2 regions of the Clostridium carnis genome follow, and region 2 is predicted to be linked to the other one. Evidence: predicted binding sites of a transcription regulator. Region 2 holds the regulator's gene; the other holds the start of a gene.

Region 1 (8,453 bases), 490 kb from region 2:
TATGGTTGAAAAAGGGAATTTTTCTTATGGAATGGTAGCATTAAATGAAGGTAAAGTTATTCATGAAGAAAATGGAGTTGGATTTAATAAAGAGGCAATTCCTTTAAGAAATGTATCAGGAGAAGTTTTAGGAGCTATGAAAGCTGTAGATTTTGCCATTAAAAATAAATTTAAAGAAGTGACAATTGCTTTTGATTATCAAGGAATAGAGTGTTGGGCACTTGGAACTTGGAAAAGAAATAATGAAATTACTTCTTCGTACCATGAATTTATGAAAGAAAATATGAAAAACATAAATGTAAGATTTAAAAAGATTAAAGGGCATAGTGGTGATAAATATAATGATATTGCAGATAAATTAGCAAAGGAAGCTTTATTAAAATAGATACCATAATTTTCATAGAGTAAACTTAAAGTTATTGCATAAAATAATTATATCAACTCAAAACATACAAAAAAAGAGGTGATATAGAATGGGAAAAATGATGAAGAGTTTAGCTGCAGGTGCAATGGTTGGTGCAGCTGTAGGTTTCATGGTACTTCCACAATTAGATAGAAAAACTCAAAGATCTATTAAAAGAGCAGGTAAAAGAGCTATGGGAGTAGCTGAGGATGCTTATGATACCATGATAGGATATATTAAATAATAAAAGAGAGGGCTAAGCCAAATGTCATTAAGTTAACAAAAAGACATTGATGTAAGCCAAAGAGTAAGGTATTTAAAAGTACCTTACTCTTTTTTTATACAAAAAACTTGACAAATACTTAGAAAATGTGTCAAAGCCATCTTTTTTTATTTACATAAAATTTACATTTAAATGTTAATTATCAAGAAATTTACTGGTTTTATTAATAAGATTAATGGTATAATAAAGAAAATAAAAAAATAAAAGAAAAAATTTATAATTTGACGAAAAAAATCTAATGGACTAGTGGATTTTATAGTAATTACTATTATAAATTACAAAATTATGATATAATTGAATAAATATAAAAAATTTAGAATATTATTAATATCTAGGAATGAAAAGGAAGAGTGATTAATGGAGATTCTTGCATTAGGGGAAAAGATAAAAAGAAGAAGAAAAGAATTAGAAATGACTCTTAAGGATCTTGCAGGGGATAGAATTACACCAGGCCAAATAAGTTTAGTAGAATCAGGAAGATCAAATCCTTCTATGGATTTATTAGAATACTTAGCAGGGGCTCTGCAGACATCAGTAGAATATTTAATGGAATCAGAAGAAACACAAGCGGGAAAAATAAGTGTTTATTATGAGCAAGTAGCACAATCATATATTTTATCTGGAGATTATATAACTGGTGAAAAGTATATAGAAAATGCTTTATATTATGCAGAAAAGTATGACCTTGAGTATAGAAAAGCAAAAATACTGTATTTAAGAGCAAAAATATATATGGCAAAAGAAGAGTTAGTTTTAGCGCAACAATTCTTTTTATCAGCAAATGTAATATTTATTAAAAATAATAACTACGAAGAAATTATTAATTCATTTCTAAATCTAGGTAAAATAACATTGGTTTTAAAGGCATATCACTCATCAACTAGTTATTTAAGGCAGGCTGAAAAGGTCTACTTAGATAATAATATAGGAAATGATTATTTGCTTGGGGAAATTTATTTTTATATGGCAAAAGCATATTTTAAAACAGATAATATAGGTAAATCTATAGATTATTCATTTCTTGCAAAAAGTAAATTTGAACAAGTTCAAAATAGAGAAGATTATGCTAAAACCTTATTATTGTTATCAGAAGAGTACAATAAAAAAGGTGATTTAACAAATGCTATTAAATATTCACAAAAGACATTAGAAGTATATGAAGAGTTAGAGGAACTATCCAATATTTCAGAAATAGAAAATAATTTAGGGAAATTATTTTATGAATTTGAAAATATAGAGGAATCATTTAAACATTATGAAATTGCTAAGGAAATAAGAGTAAGAAGAAAAGATGAAAAAGTAATAAACACATTAATTAACATTTGTGAAAATTATATTAAACTTAAAAATATAAAAAAATGTGAAGAAGTTTTATTTGAGATTAAAGAGTATCTAAAAGAAGATGATATAGAAGGTTTAATAGAATTAAATATATTATGGTATAGAATATTTATAATAAAAGAGCAATTCAAAGAAGCTGAAAATATATTAATCGATGGATATAATTTAGCTAAGTCATACGATTTGAATAAAAAAGCTGGGCAATTGGCAATAATGATAGGTAAGTTCTATATAGATAATAAAAAAGACTTTGAAGCTGCTAAATATTTAGATGAAGGAGTTAATATTTTTAAGGAAATCGGAATTCTTAAAAATTAAGTCGATGGGGGTTTTAAATGGAAATATTATCAACTGGAGAGAAAATTAAAAGAGCAAGGGTATATCAAGGGGTTACTTTAAAAGCATTATGTGGTGATAAAATATCAATTTCTAAAATGAGCTGCATAGAAAATGGAAAAATAAAAGCCGATAAAGATATTTTAGAATATATATCTAGCAAATTAGGGATAGATTACAACTATCTAGTTAGAGATGTACATGAACAAATATTATCTAACTTGGAATCAATTAGAAATAATTCTATATCTAAAGATGAAATGGATAAAATAATAAAACATAATTTAAATTATGCTTTAGAGTATTCTTATGATAATTTAGCTTTTGAACTTATACATAGATTATTTAAATTCTATGTAGACAATAATAAGGTTGAAAATATACAGTTAATAATATCTCAATACTATGATTTATATCAAAAAAATAATAATGAAGAAAATACAATAACATATTATATAGATATGGCTACTTTCTTCTATAGAATTGGGGAATATAATGAAGCTGTAAATTATTATAGCAGAACTAAAAATCTTATAAATAAGAAAACAGATGAAGAAAAAACAACCTATGCATATATTTGTTATAAAGAAGGAAAATGTTATGAAAAGTTAAATAATCTAGAGAAAGCCTTTAAATCCTTAAAGGAAGCTATAGATTATATAGATTATATAATTAATAATTGTGATAAAGGTGATGTATATCATTGTTTTGCAACAGTTAATATAAGGCTAAGAAAACCTGAGGCTGAAGCTTATATAGAAAAGGCATATGAATATCAAAAAGATAATGAAATGTCACTAGCAATATCTAAAGGGAAAAATGGTGAGTGCTATTTTTATGTAGGTGATATAGAAAAAGGAATAAAAGAAATAATGGAAGGTGTAAAATTATTTCCGCCTACCGATAAAGCAAGATATGTTAAATTTTTAAATCAGTGTATTAGAACTCTTTATGATAATAAGGAATATGATTTTGCATATGAAATTACAGATACTGCATTAAACTATGCAATAGATACCAATGATATAGTTTTAATAGAGGAAGCATATTATTTTAAGGGAATGATTCTTCAAAGAAAAGGCATGTACAGAGAAGCAGAAATGTATATGAATCTATCTTTAGATTCTTTATTTAAATTTGCAAATAAAGAAAAGCGTTATGAAAGATATTTAGATATGGCAGATATGTATTATAAGCTTGGAGAGACAAAGGATTCTTTAAAATATTTTATATTAGCTATGAAAATGGAGAAAAGTATTCAATAAAAAATGAAAGTAGGAAGCTATTTTAAGCATCCTACTTTTTATTATATTTTACTTAATTTATAACACTTTATTTTGTTGGATGTAAAAGGCTTGATAAAGCATTCAATAATGAGCATCTTGTACTGAATATTGAAAATATATTTGGCATAAAGAATAAACCTCTCATTAATTATTCCACCCTTCTTTTTCTAAAACTTATGCTTAAATTATAGTTTAATTAAAGTATAATTGCATTGACTTAAATGCTTCACTTTAAGTACATTTAAGCTATTCATAAAAAATAATGGAATAATAAAAAGTACAAAATAACCATAAAAGTATTGATTTTTGTACTTTATTTTATTATTTAATGTTTTTTATTAGTATAAGCTTTGCACCATATCCATTAACTTCAGTAATTATATTAAGAATAGTATTCTTTTTAGAATATTTAAAGTCTATTTTAGGAAAAGAAGCTCTATGAAGTATTTCTTTTTCTTCTTTATTTAATCTATCAGGTGAACCCATTGAAAGCCAATAATTATATGATGAACCTACATTTTCATTAACTTCATATGTTATTATCCTAGAGGATTTTTTTATATTTTCTATATTTAATGAAATTTTCTTCTTATAAACTTTTCTTTTTCCACGTTTGGTATATATATCTTCAAAATTTGCAAGAGATTCTAAATCATCATTATAAGAATATAAAAGAATGGAATATTCGCCTTCTTTTTTTGTAACTATACAACCATTATCAAGGTATACTACTTCATCTCCTAGTTTACTTAATAGATAGTAAGCATAGTAAGAAGGTTTTCTAATTCCCATATCATTAACTATTCCAGGTGCCCCTATAAAAACTTCATTAGTTAGTCTAATTTCCTTTTCTAGAACATCAAATGCTCTTAAAGAATTTAATGAGTTACCATTAAAAATTGTATTATGAATAATATATGGAAGCATAAAAGCAGTATCATATATTTTATTTAAAGTTTTATCACAAATAAAATCTTCAGATAAAACCTCAAGATTATATAACTCTGAAAGCATAATAGATATTTCTTCCTTTACAGTTAAAGGAATGTTAGGGGTAAATTGAAATTTAAATTTAGCAATATTTATATATTCTATTTCAGAAAAATACTCAAAAAAGCTATTAAGAACTTGTTTATATTTATCTGATGTAAATTCAGGATTATCAAGTAAAATTAGAGGATTTAAATTTATATAATCTAAAAACTCAATAACACTTTTAGCTTTATTCCAATTATAAAAATCTGAATTTGGGAAAACACCCATATCATTATTAAATAAATTTTCAAGTCTTGCATAAGTAAAGTGTATTTCTTCTTGTATTTCTTCTAAAATATCTTTATTATCCTCAATTAATAAATCAAAAGCATCTTCAAGATTTATAATTTCTTTGTAATTTTTATTGAAGGTATCTAGAGATTTATCCATATCTATATGAATTTTCCAAAGTTTATTTTCATAATTAAATCTCTCATAATCTTCTAATTCATAGGAAAGGTGGTCTAGTGCTTCAGATAGTGGGAAAGAAGTTATATTTATTAACTTTTCAAGTTCTTCTTCAGTAAATTTATTTTTTTTCCTATATTGAAGAGGAGTACATCCATAATAATTTTTAAAATTTTTATTTAAATACCTAACATGAGAGAAACCAACTTCATCAGATATATCAGAAATACTAAGATCAGTATCTAATAATAACTTAACAGACTCCTCAACTCTAGTTAAATTAACTAAATCAGTAAAGCTATATCCAGTTGCATACTTTATTTCATGAGAAAGATAATGAGGACTTAAAAACTCTTTTTTAGCGATATCTTGAAGTGTTATATTACTATCATAGTTATTGAAAATATATTTATATATTCTATGGTATCTTGCAAGTTGTTCTGTTTTTTCTTTTAATTCTTCCTTTTCATAAGTTAAATAGTGGAAATTGTTAATAAGATGATATAATAAATCAACTAAAATAGATTCAATTTCTTCATTGTAATCTTCTATTTTTTGAACTGTTTCACATAAGATTTTAGCCAAGAAGTATCGTAAAATATCATATTCATCTCCTTCTTGTGCACCATCATCAGTTGTATTTGTATAGAAGAATATATTATTAATATCCTTATAGTATTTTTCAAAGAAATAAGGATCTATATGGAATATAAGTACTCTATTATCCTCAGAGCTATAAACTCTATGTGCTTCATCTACATTAATTATTTCTAATTCTTTTTCTAATATTTCAAAAGAGTCTGTATCAATATTCACATTAATGCTTCCTTTTAATACATATAATATCTCTATAGAGTTATGCCAATGAATTGGATACTCTTTTATATTCGCATAAGATATTTTTATAGGTAAATCCAATGGATAAGTTACATACTCTCTTCTCATAAAAATCATCACCTTTCAATTGCATATAAATTTATTATATCCTAAAAAAATATAAAATGAAAAATTATAGTTAAAAAGTTATAAATTTCTTCAAAAATAAACTTTGACTTTCTTTGACTTTAGTATTAAAATAAAAATATAGTAAAAAATAAAATGTGTTAAAGATAAGGAGGGCTAGAGCTATGAACATTGAAAAAATGACTTTAAGAGTACAACAAGCTTTAAATGATGCTAGTTTAATTGCAGTAAAAAATAATCATCAACAAATGGAGGTAATTCATTTATTTTCCGCTCTAGTTGAGCAGGAAGATGGGCTAATCCCTAATATTTTAACTAAAATGGGAGTGCAAGTTAAAGCTTTAAAGACAGATATAAATAATGCATTAAATAATATGCCTAAAGTATTAGGAGATGGAGCAAATCAATCAGGAGTATATGCAACAAGACAAATAGAAGAAGTTTTAGTAAAAGCAGAGGATATTGCTAAAAAGTTTGAGGATTCTTATATAAGTGTAGAACATTTAATGCTATCAATAATAGAAGTAGATAAAAATGGACCAGCTAAGACTTTGTTAAATAAATATAATATAAATAAAGATAATTTTATGAAAGTTTTAGCAGAGGTAAGAGGTAATCAAAGAGTAGAAACTCAAGATCCAGAGGGAACATATGATGCTCTTGCAAAGTACGGAACAAACCTTACAGATTTAGCTAAAAAGCATAAATTAGATCCTGTTATAGGTAGAGATGATGAAATAAGAAGGGCCGTTAGAATACTTTCAAGAAGAACTAAAAACAATCCTGTACTTATAGGTGAGCCTGGAGTTGGTAAAACTGCAATAGTAGAAGGCTTAGCTGAAAGAATAATAAGAGGAGATGTACCTGAAGGGCTTAAGGATAAGATTATTTTTTCATTAGATATGGGAGCGTTAATTGCAGGTGCTAAATATAGAGGAGAGTTTGAAGAAAGATTAAAGGCTGTACTAAAGGAAGTTCAAAGTAGTGAAGGAAGAATAATTTTATTTATAGATGAAATTCATACTATTGTAGGAGCCGGTAAAACAGATGGAGCAATGGATGCAGGTAACTTAATTAAACCACTACTTGCAAGAGGAGAACTTCATTGTATAGGAGCAACTACATTTGATGAGTATAGACAATATATAGAAAAAGATAAAGCGCTAGAAAGAAGATTTCAACCAGTAATAATTGAAGAGCCAACAGTTGAAGATGCTATTTCTATATTAAGAGGATTAAAAGAAAGATTTGAAATACATCATGGAATTAGAATTCATGATTCTGCAATTGTTGCAGCTGCTAAACTTTCAGATAGATATATTCAAGATAGATATCTACCAGATAAAGCAATTGATTTAATAGATGAAGCAGGAGCTATGATTAGAACAGAAATAGATTCTCTTCCAACAGAACTTGATCAAATTAGAAGAAGACAATTTCAATTAGAAATAGAGAGAGAAGCATTAATTAAAGAAAAAGATGAGGGGTCTAAAAAGAAATTAGAAGTTTTAGAAAAGGATATTGCAGAGCTTAAAAATAAAAATGATGAAATGACTGCTAAATTTGAAAAGGAAAGAGATGCAATATTAAACCTTAGAGATTTAAAAACAAAATTAGATGAAACTAGAGGAGAATTAGAAGTAGCTCAAAGAAACTATGATTATAATAGAGCAGCAGAAATTCAATATAGCGAAATACCAAAAATAGAAGAACAAATAAAAGAAAAAGAAGTTGAAGTTAAAGAAAATTATGAAGGTGCATTATTAAAAGAAGAGGTAACAGAAGAAGAGGTATCAGAAATCTTATCAAAATGGACAGGAATTCCAGTAAGTAACCTTTTAGAGGGTGAAAGAGAAAAACTTCTTAGACTTGAAGATGAAATGCAAAAAAGAGTAATAGGTCAAGAAGAAGCTGTTACATCCGTAACAAATGCTATCTTGAGAGCGAGAGCTGGTCTTAAAGATATAAATAGACCAATTGGATCATTTATCTTCTTAGGTCCAACAGGAGTTGGAAAAACAGAACTTGCAAAAACTTTAGCTAGAAATTTATTTGATTCAGATGAAAATATAATAAGAATAGATATGTCTGAATATATGGAAAAACATGCAGTATCAAGATTAGTTGGAGCGCCTCCAGGATATGTTGGATATGATGAAGGTGGTCAATTAACAGAAGCAGTTAGAAGAAATCCATATAGTGTAATTTTATTTGATGAAATAGAAAAGGCTCATGAAGATGTATTTAATCTGTTTTTACAAATTTTAGATGATGGTAGATTAACAGATAATAAAGGAAAGACTGTTGATTTTAAAAATACGATAATTATAATGACATCAAATATAGGAAGTAGCTATTTATTAGAAAATACTAAAGAAGATGGTATAGAACCTAAAAT
Region 2 (8,453 bases):
CTCCCAAATTATCTTTTTCTTTAATTTTCCCTTAAAGTGAAAAAAATATTTATAAATTTTATTGTTTTAAAAAAGAATAAAATTTGTTTTATTAGTTCAGAATTAAAATAGTAAATTATGAAAGGGTGGGGGAAATGAATATAAAACCTAAAGAAATTTATAAATATGATAATAAAAATCAATGTATTATTTGTAGAAAAGAAAAAGATAATGGTATAATTATAGCTAAAAGACTATTATGCCAAAGCTGTTATAACAAAATAGCTAATTGTAGTATAGAAGATGCTAATTATAAATTTTACGTGGACAAGATAAAAGAAAATTTAATTAGTAAATTTAACATATAGATTAAGAGGTAAAAATAATGACAAGAGGAAAGTTTATAGTATTTGAAGGTGGAGATGGTTCAGGAAAAAGTACAATTTTAGAAATGGTGTACAACTATTTAATAGAAAATAATATAGAGTGTATTAAGACTCGTGAGCCTGGTGGAATAAAAATTTCTGAACAAATAAGAGAAGTGATATTAGATCCTAAAAATACATTAATGGACGGAAAAACAGAAGCATTATTATATGCTGCTGCAAGAAGGCAGCATTTAGTAGAAAAAGTTATAAAAGAATTAGAAAAAGGGAAAATAGTACTTTGTGATAGATTTGTATACTCCTCCTTAGCTTATCAAGGATATGCAAGAGGATTAGGAATCAAAGAGGTATTTGAAATAAATAAATTTGCGATAGATGATTATATGCCGGATTTAAGTATATTATTTGATGTATCCCCTGAAATTGGATTATCTAGAATATCTAAAAACAATGAAAGAGAAGTAAATAGACTTGACCTTGAAAAAATAGATTTTCATAAAAAGGTTAGAGAGGGATATGATATTATTTACAAGGATAATTCAAAGGATATAATAAAAATAAATGCAGAGAAATCAGTAGAAGAGGTTTTTGATGAGGTAAAGAATATAGTTTTAAGAAAAATAAATGAAAAATAAAACGTATATTAATAAAATTTACTTAATTTATACAGCATTTATGATAAAATATTATTAGGGTATTATATTTTAGGGGAGGATTTAATATGAAGTTAGTAATAGCAATGGTACAAGATGATGACGCACTAGATTTAGTAGATGCAATAACTGAAGCAGGCTTTAGAGTTACTAAGTTAGCAACAACAGGAGGATTTTTAAAATCCGGTAATACTACCCTTATTATAGGGGTAGAAAAGGATAAAGTTCAAAGCGTTATAGATGTTGTTGAAGAAGTATGTAAAACAAGAAAGCAAATGATAACAACACCAACGCCTATTGCTGGAAACACAGATATGTATATGTCATATCCAATAGAAGTTCAAGTTGGTGGGGCAACAATTTTTGTTGTTGATGTAGATCAGTTTATTAAGATATAAAATTAACGGAGGATTGCATGAGAAAATTTATAGGACATAGTAGTATAATTAATAGTTTTGAAAAAAGAATATTGTCTGGTAATATTTCTCATGCACATCTTATAGTAGGGGAAGATGGAATAGGAAAAAGTAGCTTAGCTAAAAAGTTTGCTGTTAAAATTTTAAATGGTGAAGAAAATAGAAACTATGTTGATATTATAAATTATAGATGTAAAAAATCTTCATTTGGAGTAGACGAGGTAAGAGATATTATTGAAGAAGTAAATAAAAAGCCATTTGAAGGTGATAAAAAGGTTATTATTATTCATGATGGAAATAAGCTTACAACTCAAGCTCAAAATGCTTTACTAAAGACAGTAGAAGAACCACCAAGGGGTGTATTTATAATGATTCTTTGTGAAAGTCTAGAGCTAATATTAGATACCATAAAATCTAGATGTCAAATATATAAATTAACACCATTATCTAAAAATGAAGTAATAGAATACATTGAAATTTTAAATAAAGATATAAGTGATGAAGAAATAACATCAGCAGTGGCTTATAGTGAAGGAGTTCCAGGTAGAGCTGAAAGATTTTTGACAGATGATAAATTAAAAAGTTTGAGAGAATTATTATTGGACTTGCTTGGGCAAATTGGGAAAAGTGACTTAGAAAAGATATTAAGCTTTGAAAATGAGCTAAATACATATAAGGATAAAAAAGAAGAAATATTAAACATTTTAGCCTCCTTTATAAGAGATATAATGGTTTATAAAGAAGTAGAAAATATTAGCGGAATAATAAATGGGGATAAAATAGAGGTTATAAAACAATTAGCTATAGATATGTCGTATAATAAGCTTAATGGTATTATAGAAAAAATAGGAGATACTAGAATTAATCTAATTAGTAACTCAAATTTTTCTATTACAATAAGAGTTATGCTTATAGACTTTATGGAGGTTTAAATATGATAAAAGTTATTGGAGTAAGATTCAAAAAGGCTGGAAAGATATATTATTTCGATCCTAAAGATTTAAATATACAAAAGGGAAATTATGTTGTAGTAGAAACAGCAAGAGGAATTGAGTTTGGAGAATGTGTAATAGGAATTAAAGAAATTCTAGAAACAGATATAGTCGCACCATTAAAAAGTGTTATAAGAGTTGCAGAGAAAGAAGATATAAATAAACATAAGGATAATAAGGTAAAAGAAAAAGATGCTCTTGAAATTTGTTTGAAAAAAATAACAGAGCATGGATTAAACATGAAATTAATAGATGTAGAGTATACATTTGATAATAATAAAGTTATATTTTATTTTACAGCAGATGGAAGAGTTGATTTTAGAGAATTAGTTAAGGATTTAGCAACAATATTTAAAACTAGAATAGAGTTAAGACAAATTGGTGTTAGAGATGAAGCTAAGATGCTTGGTGGATTAGGACCTTGTGGTAGACCAATGTGTTGTTCTACGTTTTTAGGTGATTTTGCATCAGTATCTATAAAGATGGCAAAGGAACAGAATTTATCATTAAATCCAACTAAAATATCAGGAATATGTGGTAGATTAATGTGTTGTTTAAATTATGAACAAAGCACATATGAAGAAATTAGAAAGAGATTACCTAGAGTTGGTTCAATAGTTAGAAATGAAGAAATGCAAGGTGAAGTTGTAAGCAATAACACAGTAAAAGAAAGTGTTAAGGTAAAATATAGAAGAGGCGATGAAGAGGTAGTAGAAGAGTTTAGAATAGAGAATTTAGAGCTTATTGAAGGAGTTTATGAAGATTCAGTTGAAGATTCAGATATTAAATTAGAAGTAGAACTACCAGAAGATAAGAAGTTAATTAGAGATCTTATAAAAGATAATTAGGAGGATTAGTAATGAAATCTTTAATAAAAGTAAGCAATATTAATACAAATAATGATGTAATTAGCATTAGAGAGGCTATATCTAATAATGAAGGAGTAATTGCCTGTGAAGTAAATATGTTAAAGAAAGAGGTTAGTATAGTATATGATGATAGAAGTATAACAATAGAAGATATAACTAACTCAATAGAAGAGAAAGGGTATAGTGTTATATAAACGATATAATTATACAATAAGTACTAGAAATAGATAATTTATTCATTCCTCTTTAAAAATTAAAATCATTGTGCTAAAATAGATATGAAATAAATTCAAAAAAATTAGGAGGTGCTTTTTATGGCATTCGTAATTCAAGATTCATGTGTAAACTGTGGTGCATGCGCTGCAGAATGTCCAGTAAATGCTATAAGTCAAGGAGACACTCAATTCGTTATAGATGCAGATACTTGTATCGATTGCGGAAACTGTGCAAATGTTTGTCCAGTAGGAGCTCCAGTTCAAGAGTAATCTAAATGAAAAAACCGTCGATTGACGGTTTTTTTTATTCTTTAGAAAATTATATCAAAACATAATTTATAGATAACTTCTAGTATAATCTTAAAGTTAAAAAGATTATACTTTATAACTTTTTTAGGTAAAGAATCTAATTTGAAAAAGGTAAAAGGATAACTGTATTTTTATTTTCAAAATTTAATTCATCTGTTTTTAAGATAGTAGATTTATATTTAATTACATTTTTCATATTAGATAAAAATTTATGGGGGCCATCTAAAAAGAAATATTCATTACAAGTTCTATAGCACATAGGTATAATGTATTTAGGGCCAATAGAAAGTGCTAATTTTGATGCTGTATATCCATCTAAGTAAAAATGCCCTCCAATAGGAATAAATAAAATATCTATATCTGTAAGAGTTTTTAATAAATCTTCATCAAGCTTATGTCCAAGGGCTCCTAAATGGCAAAGTTTAAGACCATCAATTTCGAAAATATAAATTATATTTTCACCTCTTTTAGTTCCATTCATATTATCTCTATAAGATAAAAATCCATTTAATGAAAGAAAGTCATTTTCAAAAGAACAAACGCTATTTATAATTTTACACTCGTTATCTACAAAATCTAAAATATTTTTATGATTATGAGTATGACTAAAAGTAATTATATTAGATTTAAAATCATATTTTTTAATAGTAGAAATTAATTGTACAGGATCTATTAAGATACGTTTTCCAATAGAATTTTTTATTATAAAGCTTGAACCACCAATCCATTGAATTTCCATAAAAATCACTCCTAAAAAAACAATATAATTATTTTTTGAAAAAACCTATAAAATAATTCCTATTTTTGAAAAATATATAGTGATTTAATATATTTCACTACTAAAATTATATTATAAAGGGTAAAACTTATAAAATGGACATAATAAAAAGAATAATATATAATGAAAGTCAAAGAAGGTCTATTTAAAATATAGGTTTAAGAAGGTGAAAAAATGGCAATAATTTCAGATACAATAGAAAGTTTTATAAAGAATATGATAAATGAAGAAAGAGGAAAGCAAATATTAATTCAGAGAAATGAATTAGCAGACAAGTTCTCTTGTGCTCCATCACAAATAAATTATGTATTAACTACTAGATTTACCTACGAGAAGGGGTATCTAATCGAAAGTAAGAGAGGTGGAGGTGGTTGTATAGTTATTAGAAAAGTGACATATGACAATCAGGATAAAAGATTAGATTTAATAAGAAATTCCATAGGTAGTAGTATTACATATAAAGGAGCAATATCAATTCTTGATCATTTAAAAGACTCTAATGCAATTACGCATAAAGAGTATGAAATAATAAAAATTTCATTAAATGATAGAACATTAATTACAGCAGAAGATAAGAATAAAATAAGAGCAGATATATTAAAAGGAATTATAACGGTAGTTTTATCATAATATGAATACTAAATTAGTTGTTTTAAATTTATCTGTTAATGAGGTTAAATATAGCAATAGGGTATGGAGGTATATATATGATTTTTGGGAGGTTTACTGAAAGAGCACAAGTAGTGCTGGTTGAAGCTCAAAAAGAATCACAATATTTTAAACATGGTTATATAGGAACAGAACATATTCTTTTAGGGATCCTTAGGGAAAATGGATATGCAGGACAGATATTATATGCCAATGGGGTTACAATAGAAAAAGTTAAAAAAATTATTGAAGAGTATTTAGGGTTTGGAGATATAGAAATTTCAATAGGAGAAATGTTACTTAATCCAAGATCTAAGAGGCTATTTGATGATAGTTTAGCTAAGGTAAGAAAGTATGATCATACTTATATAAGTCCTGAGCATATATTATTATCATTATTAGAGGATAAAGAGAGCATTGTATATAAATCAGCAGCTAATTGTAGCAAAATAGATTTAAATATAATAAAAGATGAACTTAATAAATATTTATCAGGTAAAGAAGTAGATGGTTTAAAATCAGAAGAAAAAGAAAAAAGGAAGAATATAAAAACTCCACTATTAAATCAATATGGTAGAGATCTTACTACTATGGCTAAAGATGGTAAGCTAGATCCTGTTATTGGACGAGATGATGAAAATCAGAGAATATTAGAAATCCTTTGTAGAAGGATAAAAAATAATCCTTGTTTAATTGGTGAACCAGGAGTAGGAAAAACTGCAGTTGTAGAAGGTCTAGCACAAAGAATTGTTAATGGAAATGTTCCAGAAATATTAAAGGATAAAATACTAATTTCTATTGATTTAACTTCTATGATAGCAGGGGCTAAGTATAGGGGAGAATTTGAAGATAGATTAAAGAAAGTAATGGATGAAATTAAAAGCAGAGAGGATATAATAATATTTATTGATGAAATACACACAATAGTTGGAGCTGGTGGAGCTGAAGGTGCAATAGATGCTTCAAATATACTAAAACCTGCATTAGCAAGAGGGGAAATAAAGTGTATTGGTGCAACAACTATAGAAGAATATAGAAAGCATATAGAAAAAGATACTGCTTTAGAGAGAAGATTTCAACCAGTTAATATAGGAGAGCCAACAAAAGAAGAGACATTAGAAATTCTTAAGGGCCTTAGAGATAGATATGAGTCACATCATATGGTAAAAATAACTGATGAAGCTCTAGAAGCGGCAGTAGAACTTTCAGATAGATATATAACAGATAGATTTATGCCAGATAAAGCAATTGATTTAATTGATGAAGCAGCAGCTAAGGTTAGAATTGAGAATTTAATTGCACCTCCAACTGTAAAAGAATTAGAAGATAAAATTGAAGATATAGTTAAAGATAAGGAAGATGCAATAAGAGGACAAGAATTTGAAAAGGCAGCATCGTTAAGAGATAATGAAAAGGAATTAAAAAGCAAATTAATATCTTTAAAAGAGGATTGGACAACACACAGTTCAACAATAACTTATAAGGTTGATAGAGAAAAAATAGCAAAGGTTGTTGCTATTTGGACTAAAATACCATTGGAAAAGCTTACAGAAAAGGAATCTGAGAGATTATTAAAGCTTGAGGAAATATTGCATAAAAGGGTAATAGGACAAAAAGAAGCTGTAAAAGCTGTTTCAAGGGCAGTTAAAAGGGCTAGAGTTGGTTTAAAAGACCCAAATAGACCTATAGGTAGTTTTATATTCTGTGGGCCTACAGGAGTTGGAAAAACAGAACTTTCAAATGCATTAGCAGAAGCTATGTTTGGAAATCAAAAAAATTTAATTAGAATAGATATGTCAGAATATATGGAGAAGCATTCAGTATCTAGATTAATAGGTTCTCCTCCAGGGTATATTGGTCATGAAGAAGGTGGTCAACTAACGGAGGCTGTAAGAAGAAATCCATATTCAGTAATATTATTAGATGAAATAGAAAAAGCTCATCCAGATGTTTTTAATATACTTCTTCAAATAATGGAAGATGGACGACTTACTGATAGTAAAGGAAAAAATGTAAATTTTAAAAATACAATAATTATAATGACATCTAATGTAGGTGCACATACTTTGAAGAAACAAAAAGTTATGGGCTTTACAACACCTGAAGCAATACAAAATAGTGAATATGAAAAGATGAAAGAAAACATTATGGAAGAAATAAAAAGACAATTTAAACCAGAGTTTATAAATAGAATAGATGACATAATAGTTTTCCATCAATTAGACAATAATGATATATTAAAGATAGTTAATATTATGCTAAATAATACTATAAATAAACTTAAAGAAAGAAAGATAAGTATAAATCTTGATGAAAACAGTAAAAATTTCCTAGTAAGTAAAGGTGTAGATATAAGTTATGGTGCAAGACCTTTAAGAAGAATTATAACTAAGGAATTAGAAGATAAATTAAGTGAAGAAATGCTTAAAGGATGTATAAAAGGTGGAGATAAATTAGAAGTTTATTGCGATGGAGCAAGTCTATGCTTTAAGCATATATCTTAAATAAAAAGGAGATTTTCCAAGGGGAAATCTCCTTTTTTATGAATAAAATATAATAGGTAATATAATAATAATTATAAAGAATAAAAAATATTAAATAAAAACTATTGCAATTTAAAGTGGAAATGACTATAATTATATCAAAGAATATACCCCCTGGGGGTAAAGGAGAGGATCTTATGGAAAAGGAAGTAAAGCATAAAGAGCTTATAATAATAGGTGGGGGCCCAGCTGGATTAACTTCTGCAATATATGCAAGTAGAGCAAAATTAGATATGTTACTATTAGAAAACCAAATCTTAGGAGGTCAAGTTAGAAATAGCTATACTATTGAAAACTATCCTGGATTTAAGAAAGTAAGCGGAACTGAATTAGCAGATTTAATGCAACAACAAGCAGAAGAGTTAGGAGCAGAAATTGACGAATTTGATGCAGTTGAAAAAGTAACTTTAAGCCATACAGAAAAAGTAGTTGAAACTGGTGATTACATTTATAAAACTAAGGCTGTAATAATAGCTACAGGCGCTAGTCCAAGAAAATTACCTATTCCATCAGAAAATGAATTTTCAGGAAAAGGGGTTCATTACTGTGCAGTATGTGATGGAGCTATGTATGAAGGTAAGGTTGTAGCTGTTGTTGGTGGTGGAAACTCTGCCTTAGAAGAAGCTTTATTTTTAACTAAATTTGCAGAAAAGGTAATAATGATT

What was found. Region 2 encodes CtsR, which represses protease genes until heat stress. Its sites were predicted from a motif close to AAGGTCAANNAAGGTCAAAT; they were not measured.
Region 1: the regulator CtsR is predicted to act here: its motif matches at 6,139-6,158, upstream of clpB (ATP-dependent chaperone ClpB).

Annotation. Positions count from the first base shown of each region.
Region 1 is NZ_BAAHYS010000001.1:2,022,639-2,031,091, forward strand. It holds gene ACYQ1T_RS09720 (ribonuclease H1 domain-containing protein) at 1-385, shown strand, start outside; gene ACYQ1T_RS09725 (YtxH domain-containing protein) at 474-647, shown strand; gene ACYQ1T_RS09730 (helix-turn-helix domain-containing protein) at 1,044-2,345, shown strand; gene ACYQ1T_RS09735 (transcriptional regulator) at 2,363-3,628, shown strand; gene ACYQ1T_RS09740 (helix-turn-helix domain-containing protein) at 3,971-6,037, opposite strand; gene clpB (ATP-dependent chaperone ClpB) at 6,220-8,453, shown strand, end outside.
Region 2 is NZ_BAAHYS010000001.1:1,527,989-1,536,441, forward strand. It holds gene ACYQ1T_RS07200 (sigma factor G inhibitor Gin) at 135-347, shown strand; gene tmk (dTMP kinase) at 365-1,000, shown strand; gene ACYQ1T_RS07210 (cyclic-di-AMP receptor) at 1,087-1,416, shown strand; gene ACYQ1T_RS07215 (DNA polymerase III subunit delta') at 1,434-2,366, shown strand; gene ACYQ1T_RS07220 (PSP1 domain-containing protein) at 2,369-3,274, shown strand; gene ACYQ1T_RS07225 (heavy-metal-associated domain-containing protein) at 3,286-3,489, shown strand; gene ACYQ1T_RS07230 (DUF362 domain-containing protein) at 3,610-3,780, shown strand; gene ACYQ1T_RS07235 (MBL fold metallo-hydrolase) at 3,917-4,558, opposite strand; gene ACYQ1T_RS07240 (CtsR family transcriptional regulator) at 4,772-5,227, shown strand; gene ACYQ1T_RS07245 (ATP-dependent Clp protease ATP-binding subunit) at 5,305-7,749, shown strand; gene trxB (thioredoxin-disulfide reductase) at 7,926-8,453, shown strand, end outside.